One region of the Shewanella sediminis HAW-EB3 genome, then DNA from elsewhere that is predicted to be linked to it. Evidence: riboswitches for the same ligand, from Rfam matches in the RefSeq annotation. Region 1 holds a riboswitch; the other holds the start of a gene.
The links. Region 1 has a riboswitch for thiamine pyrophosphate ahead of thiC (phosphomethylpyrimidine synthase ThiC). Riboswitches for the same ligand answer to the same signal wherever they lie in the genome.
Positions count from the first base shown of each region.

Region 2: another riboswitch for thiamine pyrophosphate. It lies ahead of SSED_RS14400 (TonB-dependent receptor); the one in region 1 lies ahead of thiC (phosphomethylpyrimidine synthase ThiC).

Region 1 covers NC_009831.1:2,434,069-2,442,363, reverse strand. The annotation lists gene thiH (2-iminoacetate synthase ThiH) at 1-141, opposite strand, end outside; gene SSED_RS10470 (thiazole synthase) at 178-942, opposite strand; gene thiS (sulfur carrier protein ThiS) at 944-1,189, opposite strand; gene SSED_RS10460 (HesA/MoeB/ThiF family protein) at 1,176-2,054, opposite strand; gene thiE (thiamine phosphate synthase) at 2,047-3,720, opposite strand; gene thiC (phosphomethylpyrimidine synthase ThiC) at 3,724-5,682, opposite strand; TPP riboswitch at 5,883-5,981, opposite strand; gene trhA (PAQR family membrane homeostasis protein TrhA) at 6,448-7,128, shown strand; gene SSED_RS24830 (hypothetical protein) at 7,341-7,478, opposite strand; gene SSED_RS10440 (hypothetical protein) at 8,226-8,295, shown strand, end outside.
Region 2 covers NC_009831.1:3,317,897-3,326,191, reverse strand. The annotation lists gene SSED_RS14440 (LuxR C-terminal-related transcriptional regulator) at 1-120, shown strand, start outside; gene SSED_RS14435 (hypothetical protein) at 354-707, shown strand; gene SSED_RS14430 (hypothetical protein) at 717-1,064, shown strand; gene SSED_RS14425 (TetR/AcrR family transcriptional regulator) at 1,454-1,867, opposite strand; gene hinT (purine nucleoside phosphoramidase) at 2,439-2,795, shown strand; gene SSED_RS25180 (PaaI family thioesterase) at 2,812-3,816, shown strand; gene SSED_RS14405 (YcfL family putative periplasmic lipoprotein) at 3,870-4,262, shown strand; TPP riboswitch at 4,400-4,519, shown strand; gene SSED_RS14400 (TonB-dependent receptor) at 4,585-6,795, shown strand; gene SSED_RS14395 (hypothetical protein) at 6,903-7,163, shown strand; gene pnuC (nicotinamide riboside transporter PnuC) at 7,266-7,907, shown strand; gene SSED_RS14385 (phosphotransferase) at 8,026-8,295, shown strand, end outside.

The sequences.
Region 1 (8,295 bases):
AGGGGAAAGTAAGGCCAATAGGCTGTCGAGTGAACCTACAGGTGATATGAGTGCCCTTTCAACGTCATCTCTGGTTGTCGAATAGAGCCTGAGCTTCAGCTTCTCCCGATCAAGGTTTTGCAGATAAGAGAAGAAGCTCATGACCGACTCCCGTGTAATGAATCTAAACTGATCACCTTATTCATTGAGGAACCCCGTTAACGGACTCGTGTGCTCGGCGCGAACACTGACTTGGCCGAGTCCCGCCCGATACGCCGCTCTACCGGTTTCTACCGCTTGAGAAAAGCAGCGAGCCATGGCGATGGGATCTCGACTGCTGGCGATAGCGGTGTTGACCAATACTGCATCGGCGCCTAACTCCATGGCATGTGTCGCCTGAGACGGCGTACCGATCCCGGCATCGACCACGACAGGCACACTAGCTTGCTCGATGATTATTTTGAGAAAGGTTTCGGTCGCTAAGCCCTGATTTGAACCTATGGGGCTCGCCAGTGGCATAACGGCGGCGCAGCCCACCTCCTCGAGACGACGACATAGAACCGGATCGGCATGAACATAAGGCAAGACTACGAAGCCTTTATCACAGAGAGTCTTTGCGGCAGCTAACGTCTCAATTGGATCGGGCATCAGATATTTGGGGTCGGGGTGGATCTCAAGTTTGACCCAATTGGTGTTCAGTACCTCTCTTGCTAATTCTGCGGCAAATACTGCCTCTTTGGCATTTCTTGCACCCGACGTATTGGGAAGTAGCTTGATGCCACTTTGCTGTAAGGGTAATAAGATCTCATCGCTACCACTGCTAAGATCTAACCGTTTCATCGCCATAGTCACAAGTTGGGATTGCGAAGCCTGGATCGCCTCCAGCATCAAGTTAGCCGATGAAAACTTTCCGGTACCGGTAAACAATCTGGAGTTAAACTCATGTTCTGCAATTTTTAACATTCTAACCTCCTGCCACTACGGCAAAGACTTCAAAGCTATCGCCTTCGACACATGCTTGCTCTTTCCACAGCCCTTTCGTCACGACCTTGGAATTACAGACGACCGCAACGGAATTAATCGCAATGTTTTGCGCCAGTAAAAGCCCCTCTATGGAGAGCGTTTCGGGAATGATATGGGGCAGGTCATTGATAGAGACAGTGATGGTGCTGACATGTTTAGACTCAAGGACAGGTTTAGTCGGGTTCATGACAAGACTCCTCATTAAAAGGCTGTTTACTACAAGATTGGTCATTAAAAGGCTGATTATTACGAGACAGGTCATGACAAGAGTGTTCATGACTAGGTTGGTGGCGACTTGAACCGTTATCTTCCAGACTACAGACATGGCACAGTGGGTCTCGGCTCAATGAGGCCTCTCTCCACTTAAGATTTAAACCATCAAATCTCATCAACTTTCCTGAACATTGCACGATACCGAGCAGGTAATTGATGGCCATTAATGCCTGCATAGAGGCCATGACCCCAACCATAGGGCCTAGTACTCCCACGTTGCGGCAAGTTTCTGATACCTGTGAATCATCAGGAAACAGACAGTGATAACAGCCGGACTCGGGCGCAGAGTTCGTATCGACCGTGAATATCTGGCCGTGAAAATGTGCCACAGAAGCCGTGACTAAGGGACGTAGCGCTTCGACGCAATATCTGTTCACTTGCTGACGAGAGATAAAATTATCGGTGCAATCTATGACCATATCGGCCATTTTTACTAAAGATGCACCATTGTCTGGACCAAATTTATCGGTGACCGACTCGATTTTGCATTGGCTGTACGCCAAAGCCAGCTTATCTCTCGCCGTAATCGCTTTATTCTTGCCGATGTCACTCTCATTAAACAAGAGTTGTCTGGGTAGATTAGATAATTCGACGCAGTCATGATCAACTAAGGTCAACCTGCCTACACCGGCGGCCGCGAGCTGTTGACTCACCAGCGAGCCTAATCCACCCACTCCGATGACAACAACATGACGTACCAATAGTGAAGCCTGACCCGACTCCCCCACCTCATCGAGCAGGATCTGCCTGGAATATCGGATAAAATCTAAATCATTCATCCTCGATACTCCATGCTGCGACCAGTGTTTGATACGCGACTGCCGGTTCATCGGCTTCAGTCACCGCACGAACCACGGCAATGTCATCGACATTCGTTTTCTTCACAGCGGGGAGTCGATTGAGATCGATGCCGCCAATCGCAACCAAGGGAAAATGCCCTTTTAACAGGTCAACATAATGTTTAAGCTTATGGAGTCCCTGAGGCAAAGACGGCATGACCTTGGTCGTTGTCGGAAAAATATGTCCAAGCGCAATATAGGAGGGCTTAAATTGCGAGGCGAGTAACAGCTCAAAATAGCTATGACTCGATACCCCTAGTGCTAATCCGGATTGTGCAATTTGGGTCAGATCTGCATCATAGAGATCCTCCTGGCCCAGGTGTACACCAAAGGCCTGATGTTTAACCGCAAGTTGCCAATAATCGTTGATAAAGACCTTCGCCCGATAATCCCGGCCTAGCTGAATTGCCGTGATGATCTTCGCCTCGAGTTCAGGGTCGTCAGCATCCTTTATTCTCAGCTGAATGGTCTTAGCCCCGGCGCCTAGCAATGCTTGTAACATGGACAGTTCGGTCACTACCGGATAAACACCGAGTCGGTCATCGAGGACCTTAAAAGTTAATTCGTCAGGAAGTGCAGCGCCGCCATCTAATGAAGTTATGTGTGCAAATCCGCTTAGTTCGTCAGACCAGCCTGTACGAGCGAGAGGGCCTGGCCCCTTCCCTACTCGATAGCTCTGCTTTATCCCCTCTGTGACATAGGCCTTTGCGACCACTACGGCGTCTTGCAGTACGAAACCCCACGCCATAACGCTGGCAATAGCCGAGCTTAAGGTACAACCACTACCATGGTTATTAGTACTGTCCACTCTCGGGCTCGAGAGTAAGAAGCTCCTTTGTTGGTGAATTACGGCGCTACCGGGCGCCTGAACACAGACAAATATATCTTGTGCAGTTTTGGCTTCCCATGCAGCGCCCTTATCCCCTCCCTTGGCCAATACATTACATTCAAATGTCTTAGACAGCGCTTTGGCCGCCCGGTGACAGTCGCTCAAATCTGTGAGCCTGCGCCCGGACAATACACTAAGCTCAGCCGTGTTGGGTGTAATTAGAGTGATCAGCCCTTTCAGGGGGAGAAAATTCAGATGACTGATAGTCCCATCACGGACGGATCCTCCAGAACCATTAGCTGAGTCACTATCTAAACCAGGACCTGAGTCGTTATCTAATTTTTTAGTGTTTGATTCAGCTCTTGATTGAGCAGTAAAGTGGGCTCCACAGCTGGCAACCATCACAGGATCGAGTATGACGCTCACATCCATTGCATTCGTTTGTGTAAACTCACGCAAAGAGGTATTGAGCCATTTGCCGAGCAAATTTAACTGCGCTTGACTCGCTAAGAGTCCAATCTTAATCGCCATGGGCGGTAGGTCAGTTAGTAGCACATCAAGCTGAGCCAGTAACATCGCCTCAGACACAGGTTCTACCAGGGTTACACTCACCGAGTTCTGAGCCGTCAAGCAAGTGATCGCACTACAGGCGTGACAACCAAGATCTTGTATTGTCGCGAGATCGGCCTGTATGCCGGCGCCTCCCCCGCTATCTGAGCCTGCAATTGTCCAAACCACAGGCTTTAAAGCTGACGACGTCAGCTCTAAATTGGTCATGGTCTAGCCCTCGGTTTCTACAAGTTCAACATCTTCCACCAACGCGCCGCTTTCATGGTAAAGCGCCGCCCCCTTAGCCTTAAATTCTGCAGACATCTGAGCCATACCCGACTCTTTGACACTCTTAGCCTTAAACTCCGTGTCTGTATGCAGCTTAACCTCTTGCGCCGCCGCATATTCTCTGACCTCTTGGCTTATCTTCATCGAACAGAACTTGGGCCCGCACATGGAGCAGAAATGAGCAACTTTCGCCGATTCCTGCGGAAGCGATTCATCGTGATAGGCTCTGGCGGTGTCAGGATCCAGTCCTAAGTTATATTGATCTTCCCAGCGAAACTCAAACCTTGCCTTGGACAGGGCATTGTCTCGAATTTGTGCTGTCGGATGACCCTTAGCCACATCACCGGCATGAGCGGCAATCTTATAGGTGATCAAGCCTTGCTTGACGTCTTCCTTGTTCGGTAAACCTAAGTGCTCTTTTGGCGTCACATAGCAGAGCATGGCACAGCCATACCAGGCAATCATTGCCGCGCCGATCCCCGAAGTGAAATGATCATAACCCGGTGCGATATCGGTAGTCTGAGGGCCTAAGGTATAAAATGGCGCTTCATCACACACCTCAAGCTGCTTATCCATGTTCTCTTTAATCAGATTCATGGGGATATGACCCGGCCCCTCGATGATCGTTTGCACATCGTACTCCCAGGCAATCTTAACTAACTCACCTAAGGTTTCGAGTTCAGAAAATTGTGCTTCATCGTTAGCATCGGCAATTGATCCCGGTCGCATTCCATCACCGAGTGACAATGAAACGTCATAGGCGGCGCAAAGCTCACAGATATCCCGGAAGTGTTCATACAAGAAGTTTTCAAGATGGTGAGAGAGACACCACTTTGCCATAATTGATCCGCCCCGTGAGACGATGCCGGTCAAACGCTTGGCCGTCATCGGGACGTAGCGAAGCAACACACCTGCGTGGATAGTAAAGTAATCGACGCCTTGCTCTGCCTGTTCAAGCAGAGTATCTCTGAATATCTCCCATGTGAGGTCTTCCGCCACGCCATTGACCTTCTCCAGAGCTTGGTAGATGGGCACGGTACCAATAGGCACTGGCGAGTTTCGTATGATCCATTCCCTTGTTTCATGAATATATCGACCCGTCGATAGATCCATTACCGTATCGGCTCCCCAACGCGTCGACCAAACCAGTTTTTCAACTTCCTCTTCGATTGAAGAGGTCACCGCAGAGTTACCTATATTGGCGTTCACTTTAACCAGAAAGTTACGACCGATAATCATAGGTTCGGCTTCGGGATGGTTAATATTCAGCGGAATAATGGCACGTCCCCGTGCCACCTCTTGCCGGACAAACTCAGGGGTAATAGGCTGACTTATCGCCGCGCCGAAACTTTCACCTTCTGCTTTCTGAGTTAACGCTTCATCGGTCACTTCACTCAAAGCCATATTCTCTCTGATGGCAATGTACTCCATTTCCGGGGTAACTATCCCCTGTCTGGCATAATGAAGTTGAGTCACACACTGACCTTGTTTGGCCTTTCTGGGTGAAAGAAGCGAGTCGAAACGCAGATGGTCGAGTCCGTAATCGGCTAACCTTTGCTGTGTAAAACCAGAACTGGCAGCGATCAATTGCTCGGTATCATTGCGCTCAAGGATCCAATTTGCCCTGAACTTATCCAGACCTTCACGGACGTTAATCTTGGCGTTGGGATCGGAATATGGACCGGCACAATCGTACACTTTCAATGGCGGATTTGATTCTAAAACGGGATGAGATTCGGTGCCGCCAATCATGGTCTCTGATTGGTGTATTTGACGCATACCTACCCGAATATCATCACGGCTACCGACTAAGTAAACTTTCTCAGAATTTGGATGTTGAAGTGGTTTTAGATTATCAATAAATTGTTGAGCTTGAGCTCGGGTTTCACGACGTGTTGACATAAGCAATCTCACTTTAAATAAAAGAATGAAGTTGCTTGCCAGGAGAGTTGAATAGCGAATGCATCAACACAAATAATGAAGATGCATCAAATAATTACCAAAGTGTACGACTGTAACGTATCGATAATAAACCTTAATTTGAGCTAAGCTTTATTGGTACAAATGTACTCGACTAATAAACGTTATCGTACAGGTTTACTGTAATTATCATGCTTGTTTCCTTCGCGAGTATTAACACGATCAGGTTCAACGGATCCCGAATAAACGGTCTCAGCCAATAGGCACTCCGACAAGATGTTGAGAAGTATAGACTTAATGCATTAAATTAAACAAGGGATTTATTTTTTATTCTCACCTGGTAGTGCGAGCAATATCAAACCCAACCAAAACCCTTTAAAAACAAGCAGCTAACTCAATGCGCGCCCATTTTTATCAGGCATTTCAATTCTAACTATGAATTAAAATCATCTTTTGCATGCTTGTTTTACAATCAATCACCTTATCTGTTTTCTTAGATAAGATGAATTATCCGAGGTTTTGGTAGACCAAATAGTCGCGTTCAACAGTAATAGATAGTGGTATTTCGATTTTCCTCTTACTGTTTGTGACCCGCGTAACCCAAAAATAGTTGATTTTAAATCCAGTCATCTTTTGGCTGTAAGGCAGTCAACAAAACAAGCGTACACGTGTACGCTCAATCATGGTGTTTTGAATTAATTGCTGTTACACTCACCTCAATTGGTCTTACCAGAAGTTGACTTTACTATGCCTGTACAGGAACTATATTCCACTCCCTCGCCGTCGATAAGTGTTAATTCAAGTGGTTACACAAGGAGTGAAGAAACGGCAAATAGCATGAGCCATGCTCTGGGTGTAATAGCCGGGATAATCGGTCTTATTTTTTCCCTGATCAAAGGGCAAGAGACACTAACAAATATTCAGTTAATCGGTGTTGTCATTTATTGTGCCAGCATCATACTGCTTTTCGCCTGTTCGACTCTGTACCACTCAGTGTCAGATCCAGCATTAAAACATAAACTTAAAATCGCAGACCATTGCGCAATCTATTTCTTGATTGCAGGAACCTATACCCCCTTGATGTTAATCGCCCTCACGGGCACTCAAGCAAAGGTGATCTTAATTTCAATTTGGTCTTTAGCCTTGGGTGGTGTGCTTTTTAAAACCCTATTTATCCATCGTTTCAAGAAGTTTAGTGTCGCTCTTTATCTGATTATGGGATGGTTATGCATGACCGTCATCAATGATCTGATTTCAGCCATGTCTCCACTTGGTTTCCAGCTATTGTTAACCGGCGGAATTTTTTACAGTCTGGGGGTAGTCTTTTATGTAGGTAAAAGAATACCTTATAACCATGCTATCTGGCACCTGTTCGTATTAGGTGGCGCAATAAGCCATTTCCTTTGTGTGTATCTGACACTCATCTAATAGGCCGATAAGATAACTATGCTTCTCGACAAGGAATGTCGAAAAGGGCCTCTATCGGACGATTTGTCATCTCATTAATACGCGCTTAGCAATTCACAACATCGCTTTATTAAGCTTCCTACCTCTCCACTTCACTTCACTAAGCTTGCACTCTTCAAATCCATCGACTCTCCATGCATGATTTCGTCACGCAACATCTATCTCCATAGATATCACCTATTTGCCACTTCCACTTCCACTTCTACTTCTACTTCCACTTCTACTTCTACTTCCACTTCCACTTCCACTTCCACTTCCACTTCCACTTCCACTTCCACTTCCACTGCTATCAAAACAGATTGTTTTCCCATATACGAATTAATTGCTTTCTTTTATACGAATAAATTGAATTTAGAACACCTCTAATTGTATCAACATTTAAGAATCGCCCATAAAAACACCAAAACAATTAACATCCAAGACCACAAAAAACAAACAAAGCCGACACATAACCACCTACAAGTTTAATTTATTTATTTGAACCAATGCAGAGTTTTTATAACTCGAGTACATATAAGACTAAATTAAGTGTTGACGAGACATTTAATATAAACATATTATCAAATAAATGTATCAACATGTAACATTGCGAATCACCTTTTTCTAATTTAAGTCGAAGTGTTATTTATATGATTATCAGCATGGCGTACAGTTTATTACATCAAGTTAAACATTACTCTCTTGTCTATATTTAACTTTTTCATTTATGTCTGATCAGGATTACATTAGCCATAAATACCGATTGACAAAGTAAGCCCAAATGCATTGATATCTCTAACGTTTTACGCGCTCACCAGCCAGTAACTGTTGAGGGTTTGTCACCTTTATAATTGCAAACGTTGTTAAGAACAACTGAACCACCACATTTATACCATACGGCATAATGTAAAGGTTCGGCGTTCAATAAAATTTGTTACAAATAATAAATCGAGATTTACAGATTAATATTCACTAATCGTTCATCTCCATAAAACTTAATTAGAAAATCCTCATCAGACTTCACATCTGAGTTTCTGAGCATTTTTATATTGTTAATGACACATATATTGGATTGGAATATGCCAACAACACCCGTTCTTTCTTCTATACCTATAAATCATGGCTCAAATAAGTTTAATTACTTATATT
Region 2 (8,295 bases), 880 kb from region 1:
TTTGTTAGTGAAAGCACAATTAAGACTCATCTGTATCGAGCATTTAGAAAAATTGGTGTGTCCAGTAGGGGACAAGCTATTGCCTGGGCTCAGACCCACCTCCATGAGGTTCATGCTTGATATAGTGTGTATTAAGCAGAAGAAAGCAGGAAAGTGATGACTTTCCTGCTTTTTTTTGTCTTAAAAAAAGTGATAACGATTAATGACGAAATGAAAAAGGACAAGCAATAAAGGTTGAAGGGGGAACTGGTGATTACGCACTGCGCTATACAGTTGTGTATGCGTTGTGTATACTTGCACTCTATCATTTACTCTCAGGGTAAATATTCATCGTTTAAGTTGAGGTTTTTAAGATGGTTAAGTCACTAACGGCTATTTTAAGCATGTTTATATTATATTTTGGCACCACTGTTTCTTTTGAATCTAATGCCGCGACAGTCGGCTGTGAACGCGCCGGTGGGGTTAAGTGTCAACATGTCAGCCCTAAACGTGTAAAAAGAGGGGCCGTGATTGTTGTTCCTAAGACTCATCGCCATTATCGCTCTTATCATTCTCCTATGTTAACGGCTTTGGGAATTGCCATCATTTTGGATGCTGCGGGTAATGCGGTAACTGAGAAGGGACAGCAGGTTGTTGTACTGGGTGAGGGTAATGAAGTCAGTAATGTGTATGAGAAAGATGGCACTGTTTACTTGATTAAAGCCTAGGATACGGTGATGAAAAGTATCAATGAGTTTACGCGTAATCTCGGGACTCTCGATACGCTGCTCACGATTTCATTGGCTATTTTGACTATGGGTGGTGGATTTACGCTACTGACCATCTATGGTTATCAAGATTCCCTATGGGGCATATTAGCTCTGCTAACCCTATCCTTTAGTTTGTACATCATAAAGGTCACACTCTTTGGTATGGCGGCAACGTTAATCACCATCGCAAATAATTCGGCCCCGGAGAGTGATGGAAGAGATGATACGTCGAAAGATGAAACCAGATTGAAGATCATCAAGGTCAAAAGTTTTGGTCTATGTTCATGTTGTGATGAATTATACCAATCGGTATAAGAAAGTGATCTACTCAGAGCTTTTTTGGCAAACTAATTCAAGGCGAATGGATGAGAGAATGGTGATCCCTTCTGAAGTCATTCAACGCAGAAGTAGGCAGCCAAAAACACTCCTGAAAGGCAAGTTTTAGCGCATCCGATGCTGTGTTAACGAGCTTAAACGTAGAGTAACTATGCTCCTCACTCGCTGCCTTGCCTCGAAAGCGCTAAATTCTAGCTGAGCGATCACATCTTTATACTGATTGGTATATACAAAAATACTCTGGATGGAAAATATGTTTGCTCTGCATGCCAACATATTTTGATCAAATTAAAGGGTATAGATTCTATTATTTAGAGTTTGGGCAAGATAAATGGGCGAGTTTCAAACTGCGCCCAGAGATGTTGGTGCTAGGCTTTTTGAATTCTTTCGGTATTTAAGAAATCAAACCCTTGCTTGAGGAAAGAGAACTCTTCTACATCAGGCAGACTCTGTACTGATTTGAACATCTGCTCAAAGGCGGAATCAATCATGAGTCTATCGGCCAGTTTCAGGTAGTTGTAGACCACAGGCCTGAGTACAACAGTAAAATCACCGGTTAACTCTTTATATCTTTGCTCTTCAATCGCACATGTATTTTGCACCAGCTCACGCATGCATAATGCGGCAAGCAGAGAGTTTTTATCGCTGAAGGATTGATATTGAGCCGCTCGTGAATACCCAGCCTTCTTATGAACATCTGACATGTTCAGTGCTATCATTCCATGTTCTCTAATCAGATCGGTAGCGGCATTAAGTAACGCGGTTTCTTTATCGGTAAGCATGATGTTATTCCGGAAAAATTTTATCTATTAAATGCCTATCCACAACTCTTGTCAATATATATGTATACACAATTGTGTAATTGTTGTTTTTCTGTTTGGTTGCCGTTGTTTTTGTGGGGGGGCTGGTTGTAGTTGATTGTAATTAGTTGTTCGTTTAGCCAACAAGTTCAGTCAGATATAATACCAAATCCTGGATTCGCATAATAATACCAATCGGTATAAGAAAGTGATCTACTCAGAGTTTTTTTGGCAAACTAATTCAAGGCGGATGGATGAGGGAATGGTGTTCCCTTCTGAAGTTATTCAACGCAGAAGTAGGCAGCCAAAAAGACTCCTGAAAGGCGAGTTTTAGCGCATCCGATGCAGTGTTAACGAGCTTAAACGTAGAGTAACTATGCTCTTCACTCGTTGCCTTGCCTCTGAAGCGCTAAACTCTCGCTGAGCGATCACATCTTTATACCGATTGGTATAAGTGGATGCTTTTAAGAAAGATGAATCTAGTGTGCTATCGATCATAAACCCATAAATATAGGTATACTTCTATTATTCCCATCGAGTCGAGGACATTATAGTGGCCGAAGAAACCATTTTCAGTAAAATTATTCGTCGTGAAATCCCTGCAGAGATCTTGTTTCAGGATGATTTAGTTACCGCTTTTCGTGATATCAGTGCGCAAGCACCGAGCCACATTCTAATTATACCCAACCATCTGATCCCGACCGTGAATGAAGTTAAGGCATCAGATGAGAAAGCGCTTGGCCGTATGGTGACCGTTGCTGCTAAGTTAGCTGCGGAAGAGGGGATCGCAGAAGATGGCTATCGCTTAATTATGAACTGTAATAAACATGCCGGACAGGAGGTGTTTCATATACATATGCACCTGCTTGGCGGTGAGCCCTTGGGGCGTATGTTGAATCCTGACAGATAATGGTGAGTACGGAGTCATGAAGGTTAACCCTGAGTTTTTCCCCTTAACACAAATAGCGACTCGTTTCGTCGATCAGCTTGCGCAGTGTCGTCGGCTGAATTTGACTGTACATGAAGCGAGTGAGCACCATGTATTGATAGAGCTGCCCTATAGCAGTGAATTGATTGGTTATCCCGATACCGGCGTTATCCATGGTGGTGTGATCACTACCTTGATGGATACGGCGAGTGGCAGTGCTGTAGTCTGTTCTATCTATGATCACTATCATAGTTTAGAGCTATCACCGACTCTGGATTTGCGTGTCGATTACATGAAACCGGCACAGCCCAATAAGCCTGTCTATGGGTTTGCCGAGTGCTATAAAATATCGTCGAGCGTGGCCTTTACACGCGCTATCGCGTACCAAGATTCAATCGATGATCCGATTGCTCATGCCGTCGGTTCATTTATGCGGATAAGCCCTGAGATGATTGGCGATAATTTTCGTCAGGCGTTGCTGGGCAAGGCAATTGAGCAGCCTAGGAATGTTTCGCTCTCGACTGAGTGCCAAAGCCAGAACCAAACACACACTCCCGAACGTTCAGCCTTGTTGGACGTAAAAGAGATAGTTAAACAGGCCACCGAGCTCAATGACTTCAGTCACCTGTTAGCGCATGTCCCCTATACCAACTTTATCGGTATGGCTGTCGAGCGTTTCGGTGACGAGTTGGTATTCAGGTTACCCGCGAAGGATGACAATATCGGTAATCCGACCCTGCCTGCTATTCATGGTGGCGTGATTGCCGGATTTATGGAGATGTCAGCCATCGTTCAATTGATGGTGTTTATGAACACCTCAAAAGTCCCTAAGGTTGTTGATTTTTCAATCGATTATTTAAGGGCTGGTTACCATAAAGATACATTCGCCGAATGTAAGATCACGCGACAGGGTCGCAGGGTGGCTAATGTTAGTATCGATTGTTGGCAGACAAGCAGGAAGAAGCTTATCGCCACGGCGCGGGCACACTTCTTGATTGATTAATTTCGAAATCGGTTACTTCGATTGGAACCATTTCTGTGACAGAGAGAAAATTTATGAAGAAAAAATTAGTACTGGCATTTGCCGCAGCACTTCTAATTACCGCCTGCGCTCCACATACCTCAGGTATCATGGGAAGCTCGACCGGTGAGGTAAGAGTCGATAACCGAAGCTTTGGCAGTGAAGTCAGTGTCAATCAGATACAGGCCCGTCAACAGGGCGACTTACTGCAGGGCTCAGGGATCATACAGAGCAAAGTTGCCACCGATCTGCGTCTTCAATATAAATTCACCTGGTATGATGTCAGCGGGTTTACCATAGAAGATGAAGCGAGCGCCTGGAAATCGTTAAAACTTCACGGAAAGCAACGTATGCAGGTGACGGCGCTTGCCCCGAATGCGAATGCGGTCAGGTATGAGCTCTATGTGAGAAAAGCTTTCTCTAACTAATCTCTGTTTTTGACTGGTTTTACTTGTGACTGGTTAAAATTTTTACAAAAAACGTCAGCTATGCTGACGTTTTTTTATGAAAATTCACTTAATGATGACATAAGTATGTCAATCACTTGTTTAACTCATGTATACTTGCCGGCGCCAAGGGGTGATGCTGTGCTGATAATATTAGTGCCGTGTCTGAGATGTCATAAGACAAACCCTTTGAACCTGATCCGGCTAATACCGGCGTAGGAATGGGCCAATAAGTACAATTGTATTTGTACCACCTTTCTCGCTTTTCCAGTTGCCGGATCTCAAAATATTAATTTGGGGTCCTATGTCTATTTTTAAACCGTTTACTTTTAAACCATTTACTTTTAAATCACTTAGTTTCAGATCTGATACGTTAAAACGCGTATCACCAGTCGCACTTGCCATCTCTACGGCATTGACCAGCGGCTATGCCTTCTCTGCCGAACCAGCCAATGAACCTACCACCTCCGATGAGATGGAAGTGATTGTGGTTACTTCCGATTTCAGAGGCGCTTCCTTAGACAAAATGCCGTCGAGTATTACCGTTATCGATCAACAGCAGATTGAGGATGAGGGGGCTCAGCATTTTGAAGAGGTGCTCAACTCGATTGCTAACTTCAACTGGTCCGGTGGAAGTTCGAGACCTAAATACTTCCAGATCCGAGGTGTCGGAGAGCAGGAGGAGTATCAAGGGGCACCTAATTCTTCGGTCGGTTACATCATCGATGATATCGATATGTCCGGTCTTGGCATGATCTCCAGCATGTATGATCTTCAGCAGGTTGAAGTGCTTCGCGGCCCTCAAGGAACGCGCTACGGTGCTAACGCATTAGCAGGCTTAATCTACCTTAAGAGTAATGATCCCACCGATGTCTTTGAGCATGGCGCCGAAGTGTCGATGGGTGATGATGACCTCACTACATTCAGTGGTTTTAGCTCGGGTCCATTGACTGATTCGGGCAAGTTACTCTATCGGGTATCTTTGCAGCAACATAAACAAAACGGCTATAGAGATAACCTCTACCTGGGCCGGGATGATACCAATGGGCGTGATGAGTTTACCGGACGTGCCAAATTACGCTGGTATGCGACCGACCATCTTGAGCTCGACCTTACCCTGCTTCATGCCGATTATGATAATGGCTACGATGCCTGGACATTAGATAACAATGGCTTCGATACGCTCACCGATGAGCCCGGTGTCGATAAACAGCGCACCACAGGTAGCTCGCTGAAGATGACCTATTCCGGAGCCGAGTCATTCGAGCTCGTCTCTTTGACCTCTTATGCGCAAACTCAGCATCATCATGGTTACGATGGCGATTGGGCTAACCCGGATTATTGGGGGGATCTGACCTGTTATGGCGAGGCTTGCCAATATGACTACACCTGGAACAAAGAGGGTGAACGCAAATCCGTTAGCCAGGAGTTCAGACTGAGTTCAACCGAAGCCGGACGGATCTTTGCCGGGAGTACCGACTGGTTAGTGGGTCTCTATGGCATGAAACTCGATGAAGATAACGACACATTAGAGATCTATAACGGTTGGGAAGATCCGTTAACGGCAGAATATGAGGCTGAAAATCTGGCCGTCTTTGCTCAAATAGACTCAGACTTAGGCAATGATTACTCCCTCTCTGTTGGTGCCAGAGTCGAGAGCCGTGACAGTGAGTATGCCGATAGTGCCGGCGATGCGTTTAACCCGAGTGAAACGATGTGGGGCGGGCATATTGCTCTGAGTAAGGCTATAAGTCTCACTCAGCAGGCCTATGTCAGAGTCGCGCGTGGTTATAAGGCGGGTGGCTTTAATATGTCGCTGCCAACCGAGCTGTCGGACAAGAAAGAGTACGATACCGAGACCCTATATAACTATGAAATAGGACTTAAATCCAACTGGTTAGAGGGGCAGGCGTCAACCAATTTATCATTTTTCTATATGGACAGACGTGATCAACAGGTGTCGGCCTCACAGCAGAACCCTGATGAGCCACAGAAATTCATCTTATATACAGAGAACGCGGGAAGCTCGCACAATTATGGAGCCGAGTTAGAGGGGAACTGGTACGCGACTGATAATCTAAAGCTTTATGCCACTCTGGGCTGGCTTGAAACTGCCTATGGTGATTATGAGTATCAGGATAAGTATGGCGGAACCGTCGACCTGTCGGGCCGTGAACTCGCTCATTCTCCTAACTTTACCTATAGTGCCGGTGCCACCTATCGCACCGATTCAGGCTGGTTCGCTAACCTGACGACCAGTGGTAAGAGTGATTTCTACTACTCAGACAGCAACGAGTCTAAGTCTGATGCCTATACTATCTTTAATGCGCGTATGGGTTATGAGACCGATCTCTGGTCAGCCTACCTGTGGGGGCGTAACTTGTTTGATGAACAATATGGCACCCGTGGCTTCTACTTCGGGAACGAGCCGGATCAGGATTGGGCCGATAAGCAATATATTCGTTATGGGGATCCGCGCCAGTTAGGATTAACCGTTAACGTCAAGTTTATGTAATTTACTACCTGCGGGATTAAATTGCTAAAACATGTGCAAGCAAACAAGAAATTAACTTAATTGTGGCGGTTTTCTTCTTATAAAGAGGGCTGCCTGAGGTCAATGAAATGAAATTAACTGCCGAGATAAGCTGTTACCCTTTACAAGATAACTACCTGGATCCGATCAGATGGTTTATCGGTCGGGTCGATAGTTATTCAAATATCGAGCGTAAAACCAATGCGATGGCGACTCAGGTCTGTGGTGAGTACAGCGATGTGATGTCTATGCTTGCCGTTGAGATGCAGGCCGCCCATGAGAAGTGGGGCAAGGCCGTATTTGTGTGTAAGTTTATTGGTGGTGAGCTGGATCTCTCTCACAGCGAATAACGGGTATTACCCAAGATACGCCATGATAAACTCATATTTACTCAGGTAAATGTGAGTTTATTTTTTTAGATGACTAATCAGAAATAGAAAGCGGATAGCGTAATGACAGATTTTTGGGCTGCATTGTTGAATACGATCAGCGGTGCCTTGATTGAGGCAAACGCCTTAACGGCGTGGGAGGCCGTCGCGGTCGTTCTTGCGGCGGGATACTTAGTACTGGCGATGAAAGGCAGTATATGGTGTTGGTTTGCTGCATTTTTCAGTACAGCCATCTATACGGCGCTTTTTTGGAAGGTATCGCTGCTGATGGAGTCGGTGCTGAATGTCTACTATATGGCCATGGCCGTGTATGGTTTTCAGCAATGGTCGAAGGGGAAACAGGATGAGCTTGGCAGCGCGGTTGTCTCCTGGAGCCTTACCCGCCATACCCAGATAATCCTTGTGACGGCAGCAATCTCTGGTGTGGTCGGCTACCTGATGTCTAACCATACTCAGGCTTCTTACCCTTACCTCGATGCGGCAACGACCTGCTTTGCGGTGATGACGACCTACCTGGTGGCCAAAAAAGTGCTAGAGAATTGGCTATACTGGGTCATCATAGATCTCATCTCTATCTATCTGTATTTACAAAAAGGGCTGATGCTAACGTCATTGCTGTTTATTCTCTATGTCGGTATGGCTATCGGGGGATATTTTTTATGGAAAACGACGATGCGAGAGCAGAGTCGGGCACTCTCATATTAGACAGGTATATTAAGTCGTTTTATAAATAGTCTTATTGATTGGCTTTAACCTGAGTCAGTATGATGGCAGTTTTGCACAGAGGGCGTGATTGCCTGGAGCGTGAGAAGATGAGTAAACCATGAACCCAGAAAAACGCCTCCATGCAGTGCTGTCAGCATCGGTTATCGATGAACTTAAGCTTGCGGGTTTGAACTTTACTTCCGAGAGTGTGGTGACGCCTCTCGTTCATGGCTTGAGTAATCAAAACTATCTCATTAATGACGGTGAGCGAAATTGGGTTCTCAGGGTCAACTCATCGGCGAGCAGCCAACTCTGTGATCGTCAATCTGAAGTGAGAAACTGGAACATTGCCGCAAAGCAGGGGTTAGCACCAAAACTGATTTATGTC